Regions from separate parts of the Lentzea sp. NPDC060358 genome, predicted to be linked through region 2. Evidence: riboswitches for the same ligand, from Rfam matches in the RefSeq annotation. Region 2 holds a riboswitch; each other region holds the start of a gene.
What was found. Region 2 has a riboswitch for glycine ahead of gcvH (glycine cleavage system protein GcvH). Riboswitches for the same ligand answer to the same signal wherever they lie in the genome.

Region 1 (6,524 bases), on a different contig from region 2:
AGCGGCGGCCGGGGTAGCCCTCGGCGTACTTGTTGGTGAGCACCGAGCCCTGGGCCTGCAGGACCGAGACGGGCGTGAAGTTCTCCGAGGCGATCATCTCGAGGGTGCCCTGCTGGCGCGCCAGCTCGGCGGCAACGGCCTCGGCGACCTCGGGGTCGTACTCCGCGAGGGAGGCGTTGAACTGCTCGGACATCTGGAAGATCTCCCTACTTGGCGCGCTTGTAGAACGGAAGTGCGACGACCTCGACCGGCTGCTTCTTGCCGCGGACGTCGACCAGCAGTGAGGTGCCCGGCTCGGAGCTCGCGCGGGACACGTAGGCCATGGCGACGGAGTAGCCGAGGGTCGGGGACAGCGCGCCCGACGTCACCCCGCCCACGACCTCGTCGCCGTTGAGGACCGCGTAGCCGTGCCGCGGGGCACGGCGCTCGGGCGTCTTCAGCCCGACCAGGACCGCGTCCACACCGGACTCCGCGACCTTGGCGAGCGCCTCGCGGCCCACGAAGTCGCCCGGCTTGTCGAGCTTCACCACGCGGCCCAGGTTGGCGTGGTACGGCGTCAGCGACGTCGTCAGCTCGTTGCCGTACAACGGCATCCCGGCCTCGAGGCGCAACGTGTCGCGGCAGCCGAGGCCGCACGGCTTGAGCTCGTGCGCCTCGCCGGCCGACAGCAGCGCCGCCCACACCGCGGGGGCGTCGGCGGGGGCGACGAAGAGCTCGAAGCCCTCCTCGCCGGTGTAGCCGGTGCGGGCCAGCAGCGCGTCGACGCCCGCGACCGTCGACGGGTACGAGGCGTAGTACTTGACCGTCGCGAGGTCCGTCCCGGTCAGGCCGGAGAGGATCTCGACGGACTTCGGGCCCTGGATCGCGATCAGCGCGTAGTCGGTGGACCTGTCGGCGACGACGGTGTCGAACCCGGCGGCGCGCTCGGCCAGCGCCTCGGCGACGACGGCGGCGTTCGAGGCGTTGGCGACGACCATGAACTCCTCGTCGCCCAGCCGGTACACGATCAGGTCGTCGACCACACCGCCGTCGGCCTGCGTGATCATCGTGTAGCGCGCCTTGCCGACGGCCAGCGCGGAGATGTGGCCGACCAGCGCGAAGTCGAGGGCCTCGCCCGCCTGCGGTCCGGTGAGGACGATCTCACCCATGTGCGTGAGGTCGAACAGGCCCGCGGTGGTGCGCACCGCGTGGTGCTCCGCGAGCTCGCTCGAGTAGCGCAGCGGCATCCGCCAGCCCGCGAAGTCGGTGAACATCGCGCCGAGCTGCTCGTGCTCGGCGTTCAGAGGCGTGAGGCGGGACATCAGAACGCTCCTCCAGGGTGCGCCGAAGAGCCGGACGCGGCCGGCTGAGGCAACAGAAGAATGACACGGTCCATCGGAGACTCCTCCACTAGAGCGAGCCTCCCCCTCTGTCATGAGCCTGAGAGCTTCGCCGCGCGGACGCGCGACTTGCACCGTGGGCGAGGCCGGTGGGCCTGCTTTCCAGAGTTGCCTTCGTCGTGCGGTACCTGCACCTGAGAGATTCCGGGGAGGAGTTGCTCCTTCGGCGCTCTCGCTGAAGAGAGCTCTCCCGCGCGACATCGACGGCCGTGTTCAGTTGTCAGCCCCAGACGCTAGCAGGCCAAACGTCACAACGGCACGCCCTGCGCGGTCTTCTCGACCACTTTGCGCTCGGCCCAGAACGACAGGAACGGGACCGTCCCGGCGAGCAGCACCAGCAGGGTGCCCTTGATCGACCAGCGCAGCTTCAGCGCCAGGTCGACGGAAAGCACCAGGTAGATGGCGTAGAGGAAGCCGTGGATCGGGCCGACGACCTTCATCGCGCCGCCCATGTCTGCGGCGTACTTGAGCACCATCGCCACGACCAGCAGCAGCAGGAAGACACCGACCACGTAAGCCATGACCCTGAACCGGGTCAACGCACCCTTCATCTGCCCGCCTTCGCTCAACGACCGTCCCGCGCGTGGAGGTCCGCGAGCATGCGGTTGTAGGCCGCGAGCTCCGCGTCTTCTTCGTCGTCGAAGTGCTCGACAGGCGCGGGTCTGACGGCGTCAACCGTAGTCACCGGCGTGGCGGCGGGTGCAACCGGCTCCGGTGCGGGGAGAGCCCCGTCACGGTTCTGGCGAGCCAGGCGGCGGAAGCGCCACACCATGAAGAGGGGGAAGAGGCCGAAGAGCGGCCACTGCAGCACGTACCCGAGGTTCTGGAAGGTGCCGCTGGCGGACTCGAAGCGCTGCCACTGCCAGTACGCGAGCCCGCAACACACGACCAGCGCCGCCAGACAGGCGAACGCGATCAGCAAGCGTTGGGGAGTAAGGAGGCCGCGCACGGCCTCCACACTACTTGGGTGAGGCCTCCGATCAGGAGGCCGCCCGTGAGGGTTGAGCGTCATGGGTACGGGGCTGCCGCCTCCGGCAGCCCGTCCGTCCTACGCCACGCCGTCCCGGCGCTGCCTCTGCAGACGTGCGACGCACCAGGCCGCGGCGGAGCCACGGCGAAGGTGCTGGAGAACCGTCATAGGTCCCAGGCGCCTCCCGAGGTCGGCGGGCGTCAGGCCGGCAGCGCGGTAGTCGAGCGCGCGCTGGTCCAGCGGGCTGATGCCCGCGTCCCACCACTGCTCGGCCTCGCTGACGTCACCGACGAGCTGCCAGTAGCTCGCTGCGGCGGCGAGCAACGCCTCGGGTGCCTCCGGCGCCCGCTTGCGCATCGCGGCCACGTAGGCCGGATCCGCCGAGTCGACCTTGACCAAGCCACGCGACCCGCTCCGTGCGGCACCCCGCTGCACGGGGATGCCTGGCGCCGAGGGGGGAGCCTCAGCGAGCCACGCGTTCTTGATCCGGTTCACCTCCTGCATCTCTGCGTCGTCAGACCGTTCAGCCGCCCACTGCTTCAAGAGCTCGTGGACCCCGGAGTCCTCGACCATCCATGCCTCCTCGTCGGTCGGGGATCGGCCATTGCAGCGGAAGGTATTCGGTAGGTCTGACAATCACCAGACCCTGAATCCCCAGAACACCCGTTACCAGTGCGTGATTGGCCGCATTCCACCCGTCCGGCTCAACGCGAACGGCCGAAGATCACCGTGGGTCACTAGCGAATCGGCGTCGCCGTCCCGAAGAGGCTCCTGATGAAGGTGATGATCGACTCCGCTCCGTCGCGCAGCCAGCCGAGCACCGTCTGGACCGCCCCGGCGGACTCCTCGGGCCGGGTGATCAGGAGGAACAGCACCAGCGCGACGACCGCCAGCACTAGCACCTTCTTGAGGTTCACAGGTACCTCTCCGTCCATGTCGCTCTCAGCTGAGGCGGCGGACCGCCGTGTCACCCGACATGCTCCCTCATTCACCCTTGCGATGAACAACGACCACGCCCAACTCGGGCGAGGTTCTGCCAGCGGCGCACGCCTGCACGGCGCCCGATGTCACCCGAATGGCGGCTAAAGAGGTCCCTGTCCAGCGCCGATGTCCTGGGCACGAGGTGAACACGGACTCCCTCGCATCCCACAGCTTGGACGAAGGCAGGTGCACCGGGCCTCACCCGGATGCCGAACCGCCGGCATCACGCTCCGTCACGCCTTCGTGGCGCTGTTTAATGCGCACCCGAACATTCATCCAATTACTCCGGACCGCCGCAGTTCCACAATTTCGGCGTCCGCCACACCCATGTCCGCGAGCACTTCCGCGGTGTCCGCCCCGGTCTCGGCCGGAGGGGTCGGAACCGCCGTCGGCGTGCGGTCGAACCGGGGTGCCGGAGCCGGGTGCACCGCCCCGGCGACGTCCACGAACACCTCCCGCGCGGCGTTGTGCGGGTGCCGCGCCGCCTCCTGCGGGCTCAGCACCGGCGCCAGGCACGCGTCGGTGTCCCCCGCGAGCTCGGCCCACTCGTCCCGCGTCCTGGTCTTCACCGCCGCCGCGATCCGTTCCCGCAGCTCGGGCCACTTCGCCGGGTCGTTGCGCGACGGCGCGTCCTGCAGCTCCAGCACGCGCACGAGGTCGGCGTAGAACTTCTCCTCCAGCGCGCCCACGGCCACGAACCGCCCGTCCGCGGCCTCGTAGACGTCGTAGAACGGCACGCCGCCGTCGAGCATGTTCTCGCCGCGCCCGCCGGACCACATGCCCGCGGACTTCATGCCGTGCAGGAACGTCGTCAGCAGCGCCGCCCCGTCGACCATCGCCGCGTCGACGACCTGGCCGCGCCCGGAGCGTTCCCGTTCGTACAGCGCCGCGAGCACGCCGAGGGCGAGCAGCAGCCCTCCCCCGCCGAAGTCGCCGAGCAGGTTGATCGGGAACGACGGCGGCCCGCCGGCCCGGCCCAGCGGCTCCAGCGCGCCGGCGACCGCGATGTAGTTGATGTCGTGCCCGGCGCGGTCGGCCAGCGGCCCGTCCTGACCCCAACCGGTCATGCGCCCGTATATGAGGCGCGGGTTGCGGGCGAGGCACTGCGCCGGCCCGATGCCCAGCCGTTCGGTGACGCCCGGCCGGAAGCCCTCGACCAGCACGTCCGAGCGCTCGACCAGCTTCAGCACCAGCTCCGAGCCCTCCGGCCGGCGGGTGTCGACCGCGATCGAGCGCCGGTTGCGGCCCAGGAAGTCGCCGGGAACCGTCGAGCGGCTCCCCGGCTTGTGCACCTGCACGACGTCCGCGCCCAGGTCGGCGAGCACCATGCAGGCGAACGGCGCGGGCGCGAGGCCCGCGAGCTCGACGACCTTCAGACCTTCGAGAGGACCGCTCACAGGGACCTCGCGATGATTTCCTTCATGATCTCGTTCGTGCCGCCGTAGATCCGCTGCACGCGGGCGTCGGACCAGGCACGGGCGATCGGGTACTCGTTCATGTAGCCGTAGCCGCCGAAGAGCTGCACGCACTCGTCGACGACCCTGGTCAGCCGGTCGGTGGCCCACCACTTCGCCATCGCCGCGGTCGGCACGTCGAGCTCGCCGCGCAGGTGCTTCTCGACGCACTCGTCGATGAACGCCCTGGTCACGGCCGCCTCGGTGGCGCACTCGGCGAGCTTGAACCGGGTGTTCTGGAACTTGATCAGCTCCTTGCCGAACGCCTGGCGCTCCTTCACGTACCTCAGCGTCATCTCCACCGCGGCCTCGATGCCCGCGATCGAGCAGACGCCGATGATCAGGCGTTCCTGCGGCAGCTGCTGCATGAGCTGGACGAACCCCTGGCCCTCCTGCTCGCCGAGGAGGTTCGAGGCGGGTACGCGCACGTCGTCGAAGAACAGCTCGGCGGTGTCCTGGCCCTTCATGCCGACCTTGTCGAGCACGCGGCCGCGCCGGATGTCCTTCTCCACCACGAGCAGGGAGATGCCCATCGCGCCCTGCGCCGGGTCGGTCTTGGCGACCACGACGACGAGGTCGGCGTGCACGCCGTTGGTGATGAACGTCTTCGAGCCGTTGATGACGTACTCGTCGCCGTCGCGCACGGCCTTGGTCCGGATGCCCTGGAGGTCGGAGCCCGCGCCGGGTTCGGTCATCGCGATCGCGCCGACGTACTCGCCGGACGCCAGCTTGGGCAGCCAGCGCCGCTTCTGCTCCTCGGTGCCGTAGGAGTTGACGTAGTGGGCGACGATCCCGCTGTGCACGCTGTTGCCCCACGCGCTGTCGCCGGCGCGTGCCTGTTCCTCGAGCAGTACGGCCTCGTGCGCGAACGTGCCGCCACCGCCGCCGTACTCCTCGGGGATGCTCAGGCACAGCAGCCCGAGCTCGCCGGCCTTGGTCCACAGCTCCCGGTCGACCTGCTTCTGCTCGGCGAAGCGCTCGACGTTCGGCGTGACCTCCTTCTCGAAGAACGTGCGCGCGAGCTGGCGCAACTGGTCCAGGTCGCTGTCCATCCACCGCGATCGACGCTCTGCCATGACCTCCACGAAACCACCGGCAGGTGATCCACGCCATGACCGGCGCGTGTCGCCGTCACGCGAAAAACTGAGCGAAATCGCCACCCCGTCGGCCAGACTCACCGGTATGGAGATCCATCAGGTCGCGCCCGGCGAGTGGCGACTGTGGCGCGACATCCGGCTGGAGGCGCTGTCGAGCGACCCCGAGGAGTTCGGGGCGACGCTGGCGGTCGAGCGGGAGTACGGCGAGACCGAGTGGCGCGACCGGGCCGCGGAGGGCCTGAAGGTCGTCGCGCTCGACACGACGCTCGACTCCGAGCCCGTCGCGCTGGTCGCGGCCACCGCCAAACCGGAGGGCCTCTACCTCTACTCGATGTGGGTGCGGCCCTCCCACCGCGGCCGCGGGCTCGGGGAGGCACTGGTCAGAGCCGTGCTGGAGTGGGCGGCCGGTGAGGGCTGGAAGGTCGTCACGCTGCGGGTGTGGGTGGACAACCTGCCCGCGCGCCGGCTCTACCGGCGGCTCGGGTTCGTGCAGGCCGAGGACCCGGAGTACATGAACTACCAGGTGAGCTAATCGGTCACCCTCCACGGTCATGGCCAGTGCGGTGGGCCGGGCCTAGCGTGGGTGCCATGAGCGAAGCCTTGATCTTCGACGCGGTGCGCACGCCGCGCGGCAAGGGCAAGC
Region 2 (6,524 bases):
GGTGACACGGTGAAGCTCAGGTTCTGCACCGCGGTCACCGGACCGAACTGCTTGGTCAGGTTCTGGACCGCGATGAGGCCGCTGCCGTCATGCATGCGGCCCATCCTGCCTGACGGATCAGTCCCGCAAGGCGTGCTTCGGCCGGGACACGACGGGCGCTTCGGGCACCACCCGGGGTGCGGCGACCGAGATCGGCAGCTCGGCGGTCGTCTCGGCGGTCGTCTCCGCCGGGACGCCGATCACCCTCGAACGGGTGAAAGGGGCGCGCAGCGGCCGACGCCGTTCGCGGTGCGGCACCCCTTCGCCGATCAGGTGCCGGTGCGCGGTGTTCCAGACCTGGCACGGCCACCGGCGGTGCCGCCACCAGCCAGGACACGCCTCGCACCGGCTGTCCTCGTCGGGCTGGTGCACCTCCAGGAGCAGCCGCCAGCCGTCCGCGAGGCGGTTGATCTCCGCCCTGGCCAGCGGGACCAGCGCCTCGGCCTCACCGTGCTCGGCCGCCTTCTCCAGCTGTGCCAGCCGTTGCAGCACCGCGTCGCGCAGGACCTCGTCCATCACATCTTCGCCGTGGCCTGGTCGAGCAACGAGCCGAGCCGGCGCGTCTGGGTGGCGGACATCACAGCCGTCTCGCCCGGCGGCGTGACCAGCAGGACCCGGTCGTTCTCGACGAGAACGGTCATCGACCTGTCCCGGCCGAACGGGTCGTGGCAGTGGATCCATCCCTGTGGTTCAGCCATGGAATCTCCTATCGAGGCACACCCGACTCCGTCTTCATCGGCCGTCGCCCCTGCTCGCCGCACCGCGAGACCGGGAATTCACTCGTTTGCTGGACGAGCCCGACACGGGCGGTGGTCCAGTCGGGGAAACTTTTCCGTCGCGTTTGGGCGGGGGTGCTGGGCGCGCCACCGGGAAGCCCGCTATATTTGGTGACGGCGGCCCCGCTCCCAGTGACCCCCAGGCTGGTTGAGCGCGGCCGCCCTTTAATTTTCCCCTCTTTTTCCTGGCACCGCCTGTCGCGAAAAACCTGCTTGCGCCCCGGGGTCTCGTACGCTGTAAGTTGCTCGTACACCGTAAGGGGGACGAGATGACTTCGACGACCGCAGAGACCGGGGTGGCGCCGCACCCGCAGCGCTGGGCCGTGCTCGGCGTGCTCTGCCTGTCCGTGATGGTCGTGGTGCTGGACAACACCGTGCTGAACGTGGCGATCCCGTCGATCTCCACCGGGCTGCGGGCCGGCACCGCCGACGTTCAGTGGATGATCAACGCCTACTCGCTCGCGCTGGCGGGCCTGCTGCTCACGACCGGGTCGCTGAGCGACCGGTTCGGCCGCAAGAAGGCGCTGCTGACGGGGCTGGTGCTGTTCGGCGCCGGGAGCGCCGTGGCGGCCTACGCCGGCTCGTCCGAGGCGCTGATCGCGGCGCGCGGGTTCATGGGGATCGGCGCCGCGGTGCTGATGCCGGGCACGCTCGCCGTGCTCATGCAGCTGTTCGACGACCGGGAACGACCCAAGGCCATCGGCATCTGGGCCGCCGTGTCGAGCCTCGGGTTCGCGGCGGGGCCGGTGATCGGCGGCGCGCTGATCAAGCACTTCTGGTGGGGCTCGGTGTTCCTGATCAACGTGCCGGTGGCGGTCCTCGCGATCGCGGCCGTCGCGTTCCTGGTGCCGGAGTCGAAGGACCCGGCCGTGCGCAGGCCCGACGTGGTCGGCTCGGTGCTGTCGATCATCGGCATGGTGGCGCTCGTGTACGCGGTGATCTCGGTGCCGGAGCACGGCTTCGGCTCACCGGAGTTCGGCGTGCCGGTCGCCGTCGGCCTCGTGACGATGGCCGGGTTCGCCTGGTGGGAACGGCACACCGCCGAGCCGATGCTCGACCTCGCGTTCTTCTCCGACCGCCGCTTCACCGGCGCGGTGGCGTCGGGCGTGCTGGCGGCGTTCGGCATGGCGGGCTCGCTCTTCCTGCTGACGCAGCACCTGCAGGGCGTGCTCGGCTACAGCCCGCTGGAGGCGGGCGTCCGCGTGGCACCGATGGCGATCGCGTTGCTCGTCACCAGCAACACGCTGGGCCAGCTCGTGGTGAGGCTGGGCGCCGGGAAGGCGATCCTGCTCGGCATGACGATCGTCGCGGCGGGCGTGGCGCTGCTGCCGGTCGGCACCACCTACCCGCCGACGCTGGCCGGACTGGTCCTGATCGGCGTCGGGGTCGGGGTGTCGCAACCGGTCGCGGTCAACGCGCTGATGGGGTCGATCCCGCCGGAACGCGCCGGCATCGCCTCCGGCCTGTCGGGCACGCTGACGGAGCTGGGCTCCTCGTTCGGCATCGCGGTGCTCGGCGCGCTGCTGTCGGCGCGGTTCGCGGCCTCGCTGCCGGACGGCGTTCCCGGCCGGTCGCTGAGCGAGGCCCTGCACAGCGGCGCGGACGTCACCGTCGTGCGCGAGGCGTTCTCCAGCGGCATGGGAGTCAGCCTGGCGATCGGCGCCGTCGGGGTGTTCCTGGGAGGTGTTGTGGCCAGCGTGTTGCTGCGGCGTGCCTAATATCGCTGTTCGTGGACAGCGTGTGGTTCGGCAAGCCCAGGCCCAGCAGCGGCCAGCCCCTCGGCCTGAGCCGTGAGGCGATCGTGCGCAAGGCGTTGGAGCTGCTGGACGAGCACGGCATGCAGAAGCTCTCCATGCGCAACCTCGCCGCGCAGCTCGGCGCGGCCCCGATGTCGCTGTACTGGCACGTCCCGACGAAGGACGCGCTGATCGAGCTCTGCCTGGACGAGATCTACGGCGAGTTCGACCTGCCGGCTCCCGGCGCGGAGTGGGAGCCGGCACTGCGCGGGATGATGCACACGCTGCGCCGTCTCGCGCAGAAGCACCCGTGGTGGGTGCGGGCCATCGGGGAGCACACGACCATCGGCCCGAACGCGGTGGCGATGTCGGACGCGATGCTCGAACCCATGCGCGCGGCCGGGCTGACGATGGCGGAGGCGGCCCTGTCGGCGTCGACGGTGTCGAGCTTCGTCATGGGATTCGCGATCGCCGAGGTGAACTTCGCCGGCGCGGGCAAGATGGACCAGCCGCCGCCGGACCTGGGCAAGATCGCCGACCTGTACCGGGACAAGCACCCCCGCTACGTCGAGATGCTGGACGATCCGGCGGTGTGGTCGCTCGAGGGGCAGTTCGAGTTCGGGCTGGACTGCGTGATCGACGGCATCAAGGCCCGCGTCGCGGCCCTCAGATAGGCGAAACCCCCGCAGCGATTCACGCGTGCGGGGGCCTCATTCATCCGGTTGGTCTTCAGACGACGGACTCCAGCGGCGTGTGCGCGAGGCCGGTCGCCTCGGCCACCGGGCCGTTGGTCAGCTGTCCGGCGTGGACGTTCAGGCCGAGGGCGAGCGAACGGTCGTCCTTCAACGCCGTCTCCCAGCCCTTGTCGGCCAGCGCGACGGCGTAGGGCAGCGTCACGTTGGTCAGCGCGTAGGTCGACGTGCGCGGCACGGCGCCGGGCATGTTCGCCACGCAGTAGAACACCGAGTTGTGCACCTCGTAGGTCGGCTCGGCGTGCGTGGTGGCGCGGGAGTCCTCGAAGCAGCCGCCCTGGTCGATCGCGATGTCGACGAGCACCGAACCCGGCTTCATCTCGGCGACCAGCGCGTTCGAGACGAGCTTCGGGGCCGCGGCGCCCGGCACCAGCACGGCGCCGATGACCAGGTCGGCCTCGCGGACGGCCTGCTCCACGGAGAACGCGTTGGACGCGAGCGTGCGCAGCCGGCCCTGGAACTGGGCGTCGACCTGCCGCAGGCGGTCGACGTTGGTGTCGAGGATCTGCACGTCCGCGCCCATGCCGACGGCGATCGTGGCGGCGTTGACGCCGGCCACGCCACCACCGATGACGACCACGCGGGCCGGGGCGACACCGGGGACGCCACCGGGCAGCACGCCGCGGCCACCGGAGGGCTTCATCAGCGCGAACGCGCCGACCTGCGGGGCGAGCCTGCCCGCGACCTCGGACATCGGGGCGAGCAGCGGCAGCGCGCGGTTCGGCAGCTGCACGGTCTCGTAGGCGATGGCCGTTGTGCCGGACGCCAGCAGCGCCTCGGTCAGCGGCTTGTCGGCGGCGAGGTGGAGGTAGGTGAAGAGCGTCTGGCCGGCGCGCAGGCGCGGGTACTCCTCGGCGATCGGCTCCTTGACCTTGAGGACCAGGTCGCCCTCGGCCCACACGTCGTCGGCGGTCGCGAGGACCTTGGCGCCCGCGGCGAGGTACTCCTCGTCCGTGATCGCGGAGCCCAGACCGGCGCCCTGCTCGACGAACACGTCGTGGCCGCGGCTCGTCAGCTCGTGCGCACCGGCAGGGGTGAGAGCGACGCGGTACTCGTGGTTCTTGATCTCGCGGGGAACTGCGATCCGCACGATGACTCCTCCGTTCGGTGGCCGACATCTCACAATGTGGGGCAGTGGGAAGGTCATGTCACTGTGCTGATCGCACTATCCAAGACGGGTGTGGTTGTTCATCTAGGACAGAGCTACTTGGTTTGCGCTCGCGTGTGACTCGACCCCGTTCGCGTTGACACCCGGCGGGGCCCGCACATAGCGTGCGCCCCGAGAACTGAAGACCGGCCGCGGTGCCTCCGTGCACCACAACCCGAGTGGGAGAGACCTCGACGAGCTGAGTCGGGGCGCCGAAGGGGCAAGCTCCCGCACACTCTCAGGCAGCAAGACCGCTCGGGGTAGGCAACTCTGCACGGCGGAGGGGGCGCAAGTGTCCCGACCCGTCACGACGCAGAGGAGTCGCCGTGCAGTTCCCCGAGAACCTGCTCTACACCACCGAGCACGAGTGGGTCGACTGGACGCCGGGCACCCAGGACCCGCTGACCTGCGGAATCACCGAGTACGCCGCGGACGCCCTCGGAGACATCGTCTTCGTCCAGCTGCCCGACGTCGGTGCCGAGGTGATCACCAACGAGGTGTGCGGCGAGCTCGAGTCGACCAAGTCCGTCAGCGACCTGTTCTCGCCCGTCACCGGTGAGGTGATCGAGGTCAACAGCGCCGTCGTGGACGACCCGGCGATCGTCAACAGCGACCCGTACGGCGCCGGCTGGCTGTTCAGGGTCCGCGTCGAGTCGGCGGAGAACCTGCTCACGGCGGCGAAGTACGCCGAGCTGACCAAGTCCGACTGACACCGGTCCGACTGACCGCCCCACCACCACGAAGGACTGATCAGTGGCGATCAGCGTTTTCGACCTCTTCTCCGTCGGCATCGGACCGTCGAGCTCCCACACGGTCGGCCCGATGCGCGCGGCGGCGATGTTCGTCGACAAGCTCGGCGAGCGCGCGTCCACCGTGGACCGCGTGCACGTCGAGCTCTTCGGCTCGCTCGGCGCGACCGGGCACGGCCACGGCAGCCCCAAGGCCGTGTTCCTCGGCCTCGAGGGCAACCTGCCGGAGGAGGTCGACCCGGCGGTCGCCGCCGGCCGCGTCGAGGAGATCGTCGCGAGTGGACGGTTGCGGCTCGGCGGCGCGCACGAGATCGGCTTCCGGCACGACCGCGACCTCGTCATGCACCGCCGCAAGTCGCTCCCGTTGCACCCCAACGGGATGAGCTTCGAGGCGTTCAGCGGCGGGGTGTCGGTCGAGCACGCCGTCTACTACTCGATCGGTGGCGGGTTCGTCGTCGACGAGAACGCCTCCGGCACCGACCGCATCAAGCCCGACTCCACGCCGTTGCCGCACCCGTTCCTCACCGGCGACGAGCTGCTCGCGCGCTGCCGCGAGACGGGCCTGTCGATCAGCGAGATCATGATGGCCAACGAGCTGTCGTGGCGGACCGAGGCCGAGGTGCGGTCGGGGCTCCTGCACATCTGGCACGTCATGCAGGAGTGCGTCGAGCGCGGCTGCACCGAGCACGGCACCCTGCCCGGCGGCCTGAAGGTGCGCCGCCGGGCCGCCGAGATGCGCAAGCGGCTGGAGGGCGAGCACTTCGTCACCGACCCGCTGCGCGTCATGGACTGGGTGACGCTCTTCGCGCTGGCCGTCAACGAGGAGAACGCGGCGGGCGGCCGGGTCGTCACCGCGCCCACCAACGGCGCGGCCGGCATCGTGCCGGCGGTCCTGCACTACTACACGCGGTTCGTGCCGGGGGCCGATGACGACGGCGTGGTCCGGTTCCTGCTCACCGCGGGCGCGATCGGCGTGCTGTTCAAGGAGAACGCGTCGATCTCCGGCGCCGAGGTCGGCTGCCAGGGCGAGGTCGGCTCGGCCTGCTCGATGGCCGCCGGCGGTCTCGCCGAGGTGCTCGGCGGCACCCCGGAACAGGTCGAGAACGCGGCCGAGATCGCCATGGAGCACAACCTGGGCCTGACGTGCGACCCGATCGGCGGCCTGGTGCAGATCCCGTGCATCGAACGCAACGCCGTCGCGTCGATCAAGGCGATCACGGCCGTGCGCATGGCTTTGCGCGGCGACGGCTCGCACTTCGTGTCGCTCGACAAGGTCATCAAGACCATGCGCGACACGGGCAAGGACATGTCGGTGAAGTACAAGG
Region 3 (6,524 bases), on a different contig from region 2:
TCATGCGGCCTCTCGACTGGAGGAGCAGGAGCACCTGCATGAGGCGGCTGGACTTCATCCTCTCAACCTGACACGAACTGTCAGGAAAACGCCACCGACATGCGGAACCCGGTCACGCCGAAGCCCTGCCTCGCAACCACGGGTCCGAGGCAGGGCTTCGCGGGGGTCTCAGCAGCAGGAGAGGAGTTCCGAGGGGCGCACAGTCGTCGCCGCGTCGTCGTCCAGGATGGCCTGGATCATCTGGTCCCATCCGGGAGTCGCACCGCCAGCCGCGTGCAGTGCGGAACGGACCCGCAGATGCGCCTGGCGCAGAGCGTCGGGGGAGTCGTCGGCGTCGAGGTGCAGGCAGAACTCGACAGTGCCGTCTTCCAGGTTGGCGCCGATGTCCGCGTCCTCGATGCCCGGTTCGCTTTGCAGCGCGTCCATCACGGCCTCCAGGTGGTTTTCCAGATCCCTGGCAACGGCCGAGGATACGCAGGTCACCTCGACGTAGTACGAGCGTGCCATCAAGCGTCCTCCCTCCAGCATCCGTTCCTCTTCAGCCATCCTCGCAGGTTGCGTGTGTAATTCGAGTTCGACGGGGTTAACTTCACTGTCTTGAAACATGCATCGTGTGGTGGGCCGCATCTGGCTTTGAAGTACTTCTTCCCCTTCTCCACCCGCCAGCCTTGCTTCTCAAGGCTGCGCAGCAGTCCCTCCAGGTCAGGATCCGGATGCTTCGGCCGCGGCACGAGTCTCCAATCGAGTGACCAGGTCTCATGCTCGATGAGGGATCGCCCCGGCCGCCCAACCCGTTACCACGGTGGGCAGCGTGGCATCTCTGCCCCCTGAGACCAGTACAGACCACATCGGAAGCCACTGGGCGACCACTTGAGCGTTTTCACCCAAAAGAGCTTCGAGCGGTTCGACAATCGGAAGACCTATGCCAGATTCCATTCCGTTGTGCCGCACACGCCCCAACGGAACCGCACGACTCGTGTGTACCTATGCGGTTGAACGAACTGTTCCTCGCTTGAACGCCAACACGTCGGCGACTCGCAAAAAGATCATCAAACCTGACACGAACTGTCAGGAATTGCCAGCACAGTGGTCCCCATGAAGGCAACAGGAACCATCGCCGTGAAGAGCTGGGACGAGAACACGTGGGACGGCCGCTCCTACAAGGAGGTCGAGGGCCGCAAGCTGACCGAGGCGCACGTCCAGTTCTCGTACGCGGGTGACATCACCGGTACCGGCAGCTGCCGGTACCTCATGTACTACGGCGACGACGTCGCGTGGACGACCGCGCTCGAGGAGATCACGACCGACGACGGCACGCTGGTGCTGCGGCACGTCGGCGCCTACCGGAACTCTGTGGAGGGCACCATCGAGGTCGTCGACGGCACCGGGAAGTTCCTCAAGGCGCGAGGTGCGGTCACCGTCGGCTGGGCGGAGGACGGCAGCGGCACCTACACCCTGGAGTACGAGGTCTGAGCGACGACCGCGCCCCCGTCCACGACGCCGCCGAGGAGTAGCTTCCCCGCCTGTGAACGACTGGCTGGCGGACACCCGGACCTCCTACGACACCGTGGCGCGCAGCTACGCCGACCACACGCGCGGGCTGCTCGACGGGCTGCCGCACATGCGGGCGGCCTTGTGGTTGTTCGCCGAGGAGGTGGACGGGCCGGTCGCGGACGTCGGCTGCGGGCCCGGCGACATCACGGCGCGGCTGCACGGGCTCGGCGTGGACGCGTTCGGGATCGACCTCTCCCCCGCGATGGTCGCGCTGGCCCGCGCGACCCACCCCGGGCTGCGGTTCGAGGTGGGGTCGATGACCGAGCCGCTCGGCACGGCGGTGGGCGGGATCCTGTCGTGGTGGTCGCTGATCCACGTGCCCGACGACGAGGTGCCCGGCGTGTTCGGGCACTTCCGGGAAGCGTTGCGCCCCAACGGGTTGCTGCAGGTCGGCTTTCACGTCGGCGACCGGGCGAACCTCAAGACCCAGGGCTACGGCGGGCTTCCGATGCGCGTGCACGTCCATCTGCGGCCGCCGGAGCGCGTGGCCGGGTGGCTGCGCGACGCCGGGTTCACCGTCGAGGCGCGGTGGCTGCTCGGCGACGACGGCGCGATCCTGTTCGCCCGGCGCGGGTGAGACCATCTGCCGGTGCCAGAAGTCGTAGCGGAAGAACAGACCTGCCAGCGGTGCGGTGAGACGGTCGAGCTGGAGACCGGGGACTTCGAGCTGTTCGAGCGGATGCACCCCGACTGCTTCCACTTCGCGTTCGAGCACGACCTGGCCGAACCGGGCCTGGGCACCGACCAGAACTGCGGTGACGAGGCCTGCCCCGTCTGAGAAACGGGACAGGGGCGCACCCCCGAGTGCGCCCCTGTCCGCCGGACGTCCGGATCAGCTGCTGTAGGCCTCGAGCGGCGGGCAGGAGCAGACCAGGTTCCGGTCGCCCTTCGCGCCGTCGATGCGGCGGACGGGCGGCCAGATCTTCGGCGCCGCGGTGCCCGCCGGGTAGACGGCCTCCTCGCGCGTGTACGGGTGGTTCCACTCGCCCACGGTCACGCTGGCCGCGGTGTGCGGGGCGTTGCGCAGCGGGTTGTCCTCCACCGGCCACTCGCCCGCGCCCACGCGGTCGATCTCGCGCTTGATGGCGATCATGGCGTCGATGAACCGGTCGATCTCGGCCAGGTCCTCGGACTCGGTCGGCTCGACCATCAGGGTGCCGGCGACCGGGAACGACATCGTCGGGGCGTGCAGGCCGTAGTCGGCGAGCCGCTTCGCCACGTCGTCCACCGTCACGCCCGTCGCCTTGGTCAGCGGGCGCAGGTCGAGGATGCACTCGTGGGCCACGAAGCCGCCCTCGCCGGTGTAGAGGACCGGGTAGTGCTCGTCCAGCCGCCGCGCCACGTAGTTCGCCGCGGCCACGGCGGTCAGGGTCGCGCGGCGCAGGCCGTCGCCGCCCATCATGCGCACGTAGGCCCACGAGATCGGCAGGATCGACGCGGAACCCCACGGGGCGCCCGCGATCGGGCCGACACCGGTGGCCGGGCCCGCGGTGGGCTGCAGCGGGTGGTTCGGCAGGAACGGCGCCAGGTGGGACTTCACGCCGATCGGGCCGACGCCGGGACCACCGCCGCCGTGCGGGATGCAGAACGTCTTGTGCAGGTTCAGGTGCGAGACGTCCGAGCCGAACTTGCCGTAGCGGGCCAGGCCGATCAGCGCGTTGAGGTTCGCGCCGTCGACGTACACCTGGCCGCCCGCGTCGTGGACCAGGCCGCAGACCTCGCGGACGGTGTCCTCGTACACGCCGTGCGTCGACGGGTAGGTGATCATGATCGCGGCCAGGTCGTCGGCGTGCTCCGCGACCGTGGAACGCAGGTGGCCCATGTCGATGTTGCCCTTGTCGTCGCACTTCACGACGACGACGCGCATGCCGGCCATGACGGCGGACGCGGCGTTGGTGCCGTGGGCGGACGACGGGATCAGGCAGACGTCGCGCGCGGCGTTGCCGTTGGCGCGGTGGTAGGCGCGGATCGCGAGCAGGCCGGCGAACTCACCCTGCGAGCCGGCGTTGGGCTGCAGCGACACGGCGTCGTAGCCGGTGACCTCGGCGAGCCAGGCCTCCAGGTCCGACACGATCTTCAGCAGCCCGGCCGCGTCCTCGACGGGCGCGAACGGGTGCAGCGTCGAGAACTCCGGCCACGTGATGGACTCCATCTCCGCGGTGGCGTTCAGCTTCATCGTGCAGGAGCCGAGCGGGATCATGCTGCGGTCCAGGGCGACGTCCTTGTCGGACAGCGCGCGCAGGTAGCGCAGCAGCGCCGTCTCGGAGCGGTGCGCGTGGAAGACCGGGTGGGTCAGGTAGTCGGACGTGCGGCGCAGGTCGGCCGGGATGCCGTCCGCGGTGTCGGCGTCGATGGCGTCCACGTCGGACCCCGTGACGCCGAAGGCCTCCCACACCGCGACGACGTGCGCGCGGGTGGTCTTCTCGTCGCAGGCGATGGCCACGACGTCGTCGTCGACCTTGCGGAGGTTGATGCCGGCCTCGCGGGCCTTGGCGACGACCTCGGCGGCCCTGCCCTCGACGCGGACCTCGACGGTGTCGAAGAACTCGCCGTGCACGACCTCGAGGCCCGCCTCGCACAGGCCCGTGGCGAGCACGGTGGCCAGGCGGTGCACGCGGGTCGCGATGGCGCGCAGGCCCTCGGGGCCGTGGTAGACGGCGTACATGGACGCGATCACGGCCAGCAGCACCTGCGCGGTGCAGATGTTCGACGTGGCCTTCTCGCGGCGGATGTGCTGCTCGCGCGTCTGCAGCGCGAGGCGGTAGGCCAGGGAGCCGTCGGCGTCGACGGAGACGCCCACGAGACGGCCGGGCAGCTGGCGCTCCAGACCGGACCGGACGGCCATGTAGCCGGCGTGCGGGCCGCCGAAGCCGATCGGCACGCCGAAGCGCTGGGTGGTGCCGACGACGACGTCCGCGCCGATCTCGCCGGGCGCGCGCAGCAGCGTCAGCGCCAGCAGGTCGGCGACGACGACGGCCTGCGCGCCGGCCGCGTGGATCTCCTCGATGAGCGCCTTCTGGTCGCGCACCACACCGGACGCGCCGGGGTAGGACAGCAGCACGCCGAAGAAGTCGCCGCCCAGGCCCAGGCCCTCGATGCCCTGCGACAGGTCGGCGACGACGATCTCGATGTCGAGCGGCTCGGCGCGCGTCTCGATCACGGCCAGCGTCTGCGGCAGCGTGTCGGCGTCGATGACGAACTTGGAGGACTTGGACTTGCCTGCCCGGCGCACCAGCGTCATCGCCTCGGCGGCGGCGGTCGACTCGTCCAGCATGGACGCGTTCGCGACCGGCAGGCCCGTCAGGTCGCCGACCATCGTCTGGAAGTTCAGCAGTGCCTCGAGGCGGCCCTGGGAGATCTCCGGCTGGTACGGCGTGTAGGCGGTGTACCAGGCGGGCGACTCGAGGACGTTGCGCAGGATCACGCCCGGCGTCACGGTGTCGTAGTAGCCCAGGCCGATCATCTGCGTCATCGGCCGGTTCCGGGAGGCGAGCTCGCGCAGCTCGGCGAGCGCCTCGGTCTCGGTGGCCGGCGCGGGCAGGTCCAGCACGAGGTCGCGTTCGTGGATGGACGGCGGAACCGCGTGCTGCGCCAGCTCCTCCAGCGACCCGACGCCGATGACGTCGAGGATGCGCGCGAGCTCGGCGGGGCGCGGGCCGACGTGGCGGTCGGCGAACGGGGTGCCGTGCTCGAGAGCGGCGAGCGGAATGCGGTCCTGCGTCATCAAACGCCTCCGGGGGCTGCGGGCACACGTGTCCTGGTGCCCTCCCCGCTCTGTCCGTACCCCGAGGGGCGCCTGAGAGGTTCACCCGCTGTGGGAGCGGGCTTTCACCGTCGGCGGGATCCCCTGGCGGGGCTCCACTTTCCAGAGGCGTCTCGCTCGGGCGGTCCTGGGTGCCTGAGAGGTTCCCGGGGAGGGACTTGCTCCTTCGGCGCCGGGCTCGGGGCCCGGTCTCTCCCGCCTGAGTTCAGCGACTACCCGAGAAGAATACCCGCAGGCCGCCCAGCTAGTCCCTAGTGACGCGGCCTACATCTCAGCACCAAGACCGCTCAAGGCCCCCGAGACGGGGTCCTCGGGGTCGTCGCGCAGCGCCACGAGCAAGTGCCGGGTGCCCACGACGTCGTCCCCGCGCCGGGCCGCGACGAGCTTGGCCCGCTCGACCGCGCGGTCCACGGACCCGCCGGCGGGCAGCGCCGCCCGGTCCACTCCCGCCTGGCGCAGGGCGGTCGCGCCGCCGGACTCGAACTCCGGCTTCAGCCTCCTGCCCGCGGCGCTCAGCTGGTGGTCGAGCGTCAGCACCGCGGCGACGAGGTCGGCGGACGAGACGGGCCGCTCCCCGGCGACGGCGAGCCGTTCGGCCTCATTGCGGACCGCGGTGAGCACCGGCCCGCCCAGCCCCTGGCCGCGCACGACGAGCTTCGTCAGCCACCGCACGTACCCGCCGCCGGACTCCCCCTCCAGCGCCCCCGCCTTGCGCAGCAGCCACACGGCGGGCGCCTCCTCCGGTTCGGCCGCCTCCCGCACGGCCGCGGCGACGGCCTCGACGTCGACGCGCCGCACCACCATCAGGTCCGCCACCCGCCCGAACTCGAGCGACAGCAGAGCGAGCGACAGGTGGGTCGTGGTCAGCACGCCGTCACCGGCCTGGCCGACCGCCGCTGCGAGGCACGCGTCGAGCGCGACGCTGGGAGGCAACGCGGTCTCGACGCGGGCCTGGTGGTGCGCGGCGCGCATCAGCGCGGTGACCTCGGGCCCGGCCTCGGCGGGACCGCCGTCGCCACCGGCCCAGTGCTCGGTGCCGCGCGCCATCGCCTGGGCCCGCAACGACTTGACCCCGAGCTTGCGGCCGGGACCGGTCGTGTCGGTGAGCGCGATCAGCAGGTTCTCGGTGCCGACGAACCCGAACTCGAGCCGGAACGCCCGCTGCACGGCGGCGGCCAGCACTTTCACGACCTGCGGGGAAGGAGTG

Region 1: another riboswitch for glycine. It lies ahead of gcvT (glycine cleavage system aminomethyltransferase GcvT); the one in region 2 lies ahead of gcvH (glycine cleavage system protein GcvH).
Region 3: another riboswitch for glycine. It lies ahead of gcvP (aminomethyl-transferring glycine dehydrogenase); the one in region 2 lies ahead of gcvH (glycine cleavage system protein GcvH).

What each region holds. Positions count from the first base shown of each region.
Region 1 covers NZ_JBHXCW010000236.1:4,180-10,703, reverse strand. The annotation lists partial or broken gene glyA (serine hydroxymethyltransferase) at 1-193, opposite strand, end outside; gene gcvT (glycine cleavage system aminomethyltransferase GcvT) at 207-1,301, opposite strand; glycine riboswitch at 1,399-1,491, opposite strand; glycine riboswitch at 1,492-1,582, opposite strand; gene ACFWGZ_RS33715 (DUF3817 domain-containing protein) at 1,628-1,930, opposite strand; gene ACFWGZ_RS33710 (hypothetical protein) at 1,945-2,301, opposite strand; gene ACFWGZ_RS33705 (helix-turn-helix transcriptional regulator) at 2,428-2,922, opposite strand; gene ACFWGZ_RS33700 (hypothetical protein) at 3,087-3,266, opposite strand; gene ACFWGZ_RS33695 (CaiB/BaiF CoA transferase family protein) at 3,603-4,727, opposite strand; gene ACFWGZ_RS33690 (acyl-CoA dehydrogenase family protein) at 4,724-5,860, opposite strand; gene ACFWGZ_RS33685 (GNAT family N-acetyltransferase) at 5,967-6,413, shown strand; gene ACFWGZ_RS33680 (acetyl-CoA C-acetyltransferase) at 6,470-6,524, shown strand, end outside.
Region 2 covers NZ_JBHXCW010000163.1:10,781-17,304, forward strand. The annotation lists gene ACFWGZ_RS28340 (ABC transporter ATP-binding protein) at 1-95, opposite strand, end outside; gene ACFWGZ_RS28345 (hypothetical protein) at 118-555, opposite strand; gene ACFWGZ_RS28350 (hypothetical protein) at 555-737, opposite strand; gene ACFWGZ_RS28355 (MFS transporter) at 1,085-2,533, shown strand; gene ACFWGZ_RS28360 (TetR/AcrR family transcriptional regulator) at 2,545-3,225, shown strand; gene ald (alanine dehydrogenase) at 3,281-4,393, opposite strand; glycine riboswitch at 4,621-4,714, shown strand; gene gcvH (glycine cleavage system protein GcvH) at 4,777-5,160, shown strand; gene ACFWGZ_RS28375 (L-serine ammonia-lyase) at 5,204-6,524, shown strand, end outside.
Region 3 covers NZ_JBHXCW010000170.1:10,854-17,377, forward strand. The annotation lists gene ACFWGZ_RS28960 (helix-turn-helix transcriptional regulator) at 1-58, opposite strand, end outside; gene ACFWGZ_RS28965 (hypothetical protein) at 169-546, opposite strand; gene ACFWGZ_RS28970 (DUF3224 domain-containing protein) at 1,096-1,473, shown strand; gene ACFWGZ_RS28975 (class I SAM-dependent methyltransferase) at 1,526-2,131, shown strand; gene ACFWGZ_RS28980 (hypothetical protein) at 2,144-2,332, shown strand; gene gcvP (aminomethyl-transferring glycine dehydrogenase) at 2,387-5,278, opposite strand; glycine riboswitch at 5,430-5,525, opposite strand; partial or broken gene ACFWGZ_RS28990 (Clp protease N-terminal domain-containing protein) at 5,582-6,524, opposite strand, start outside.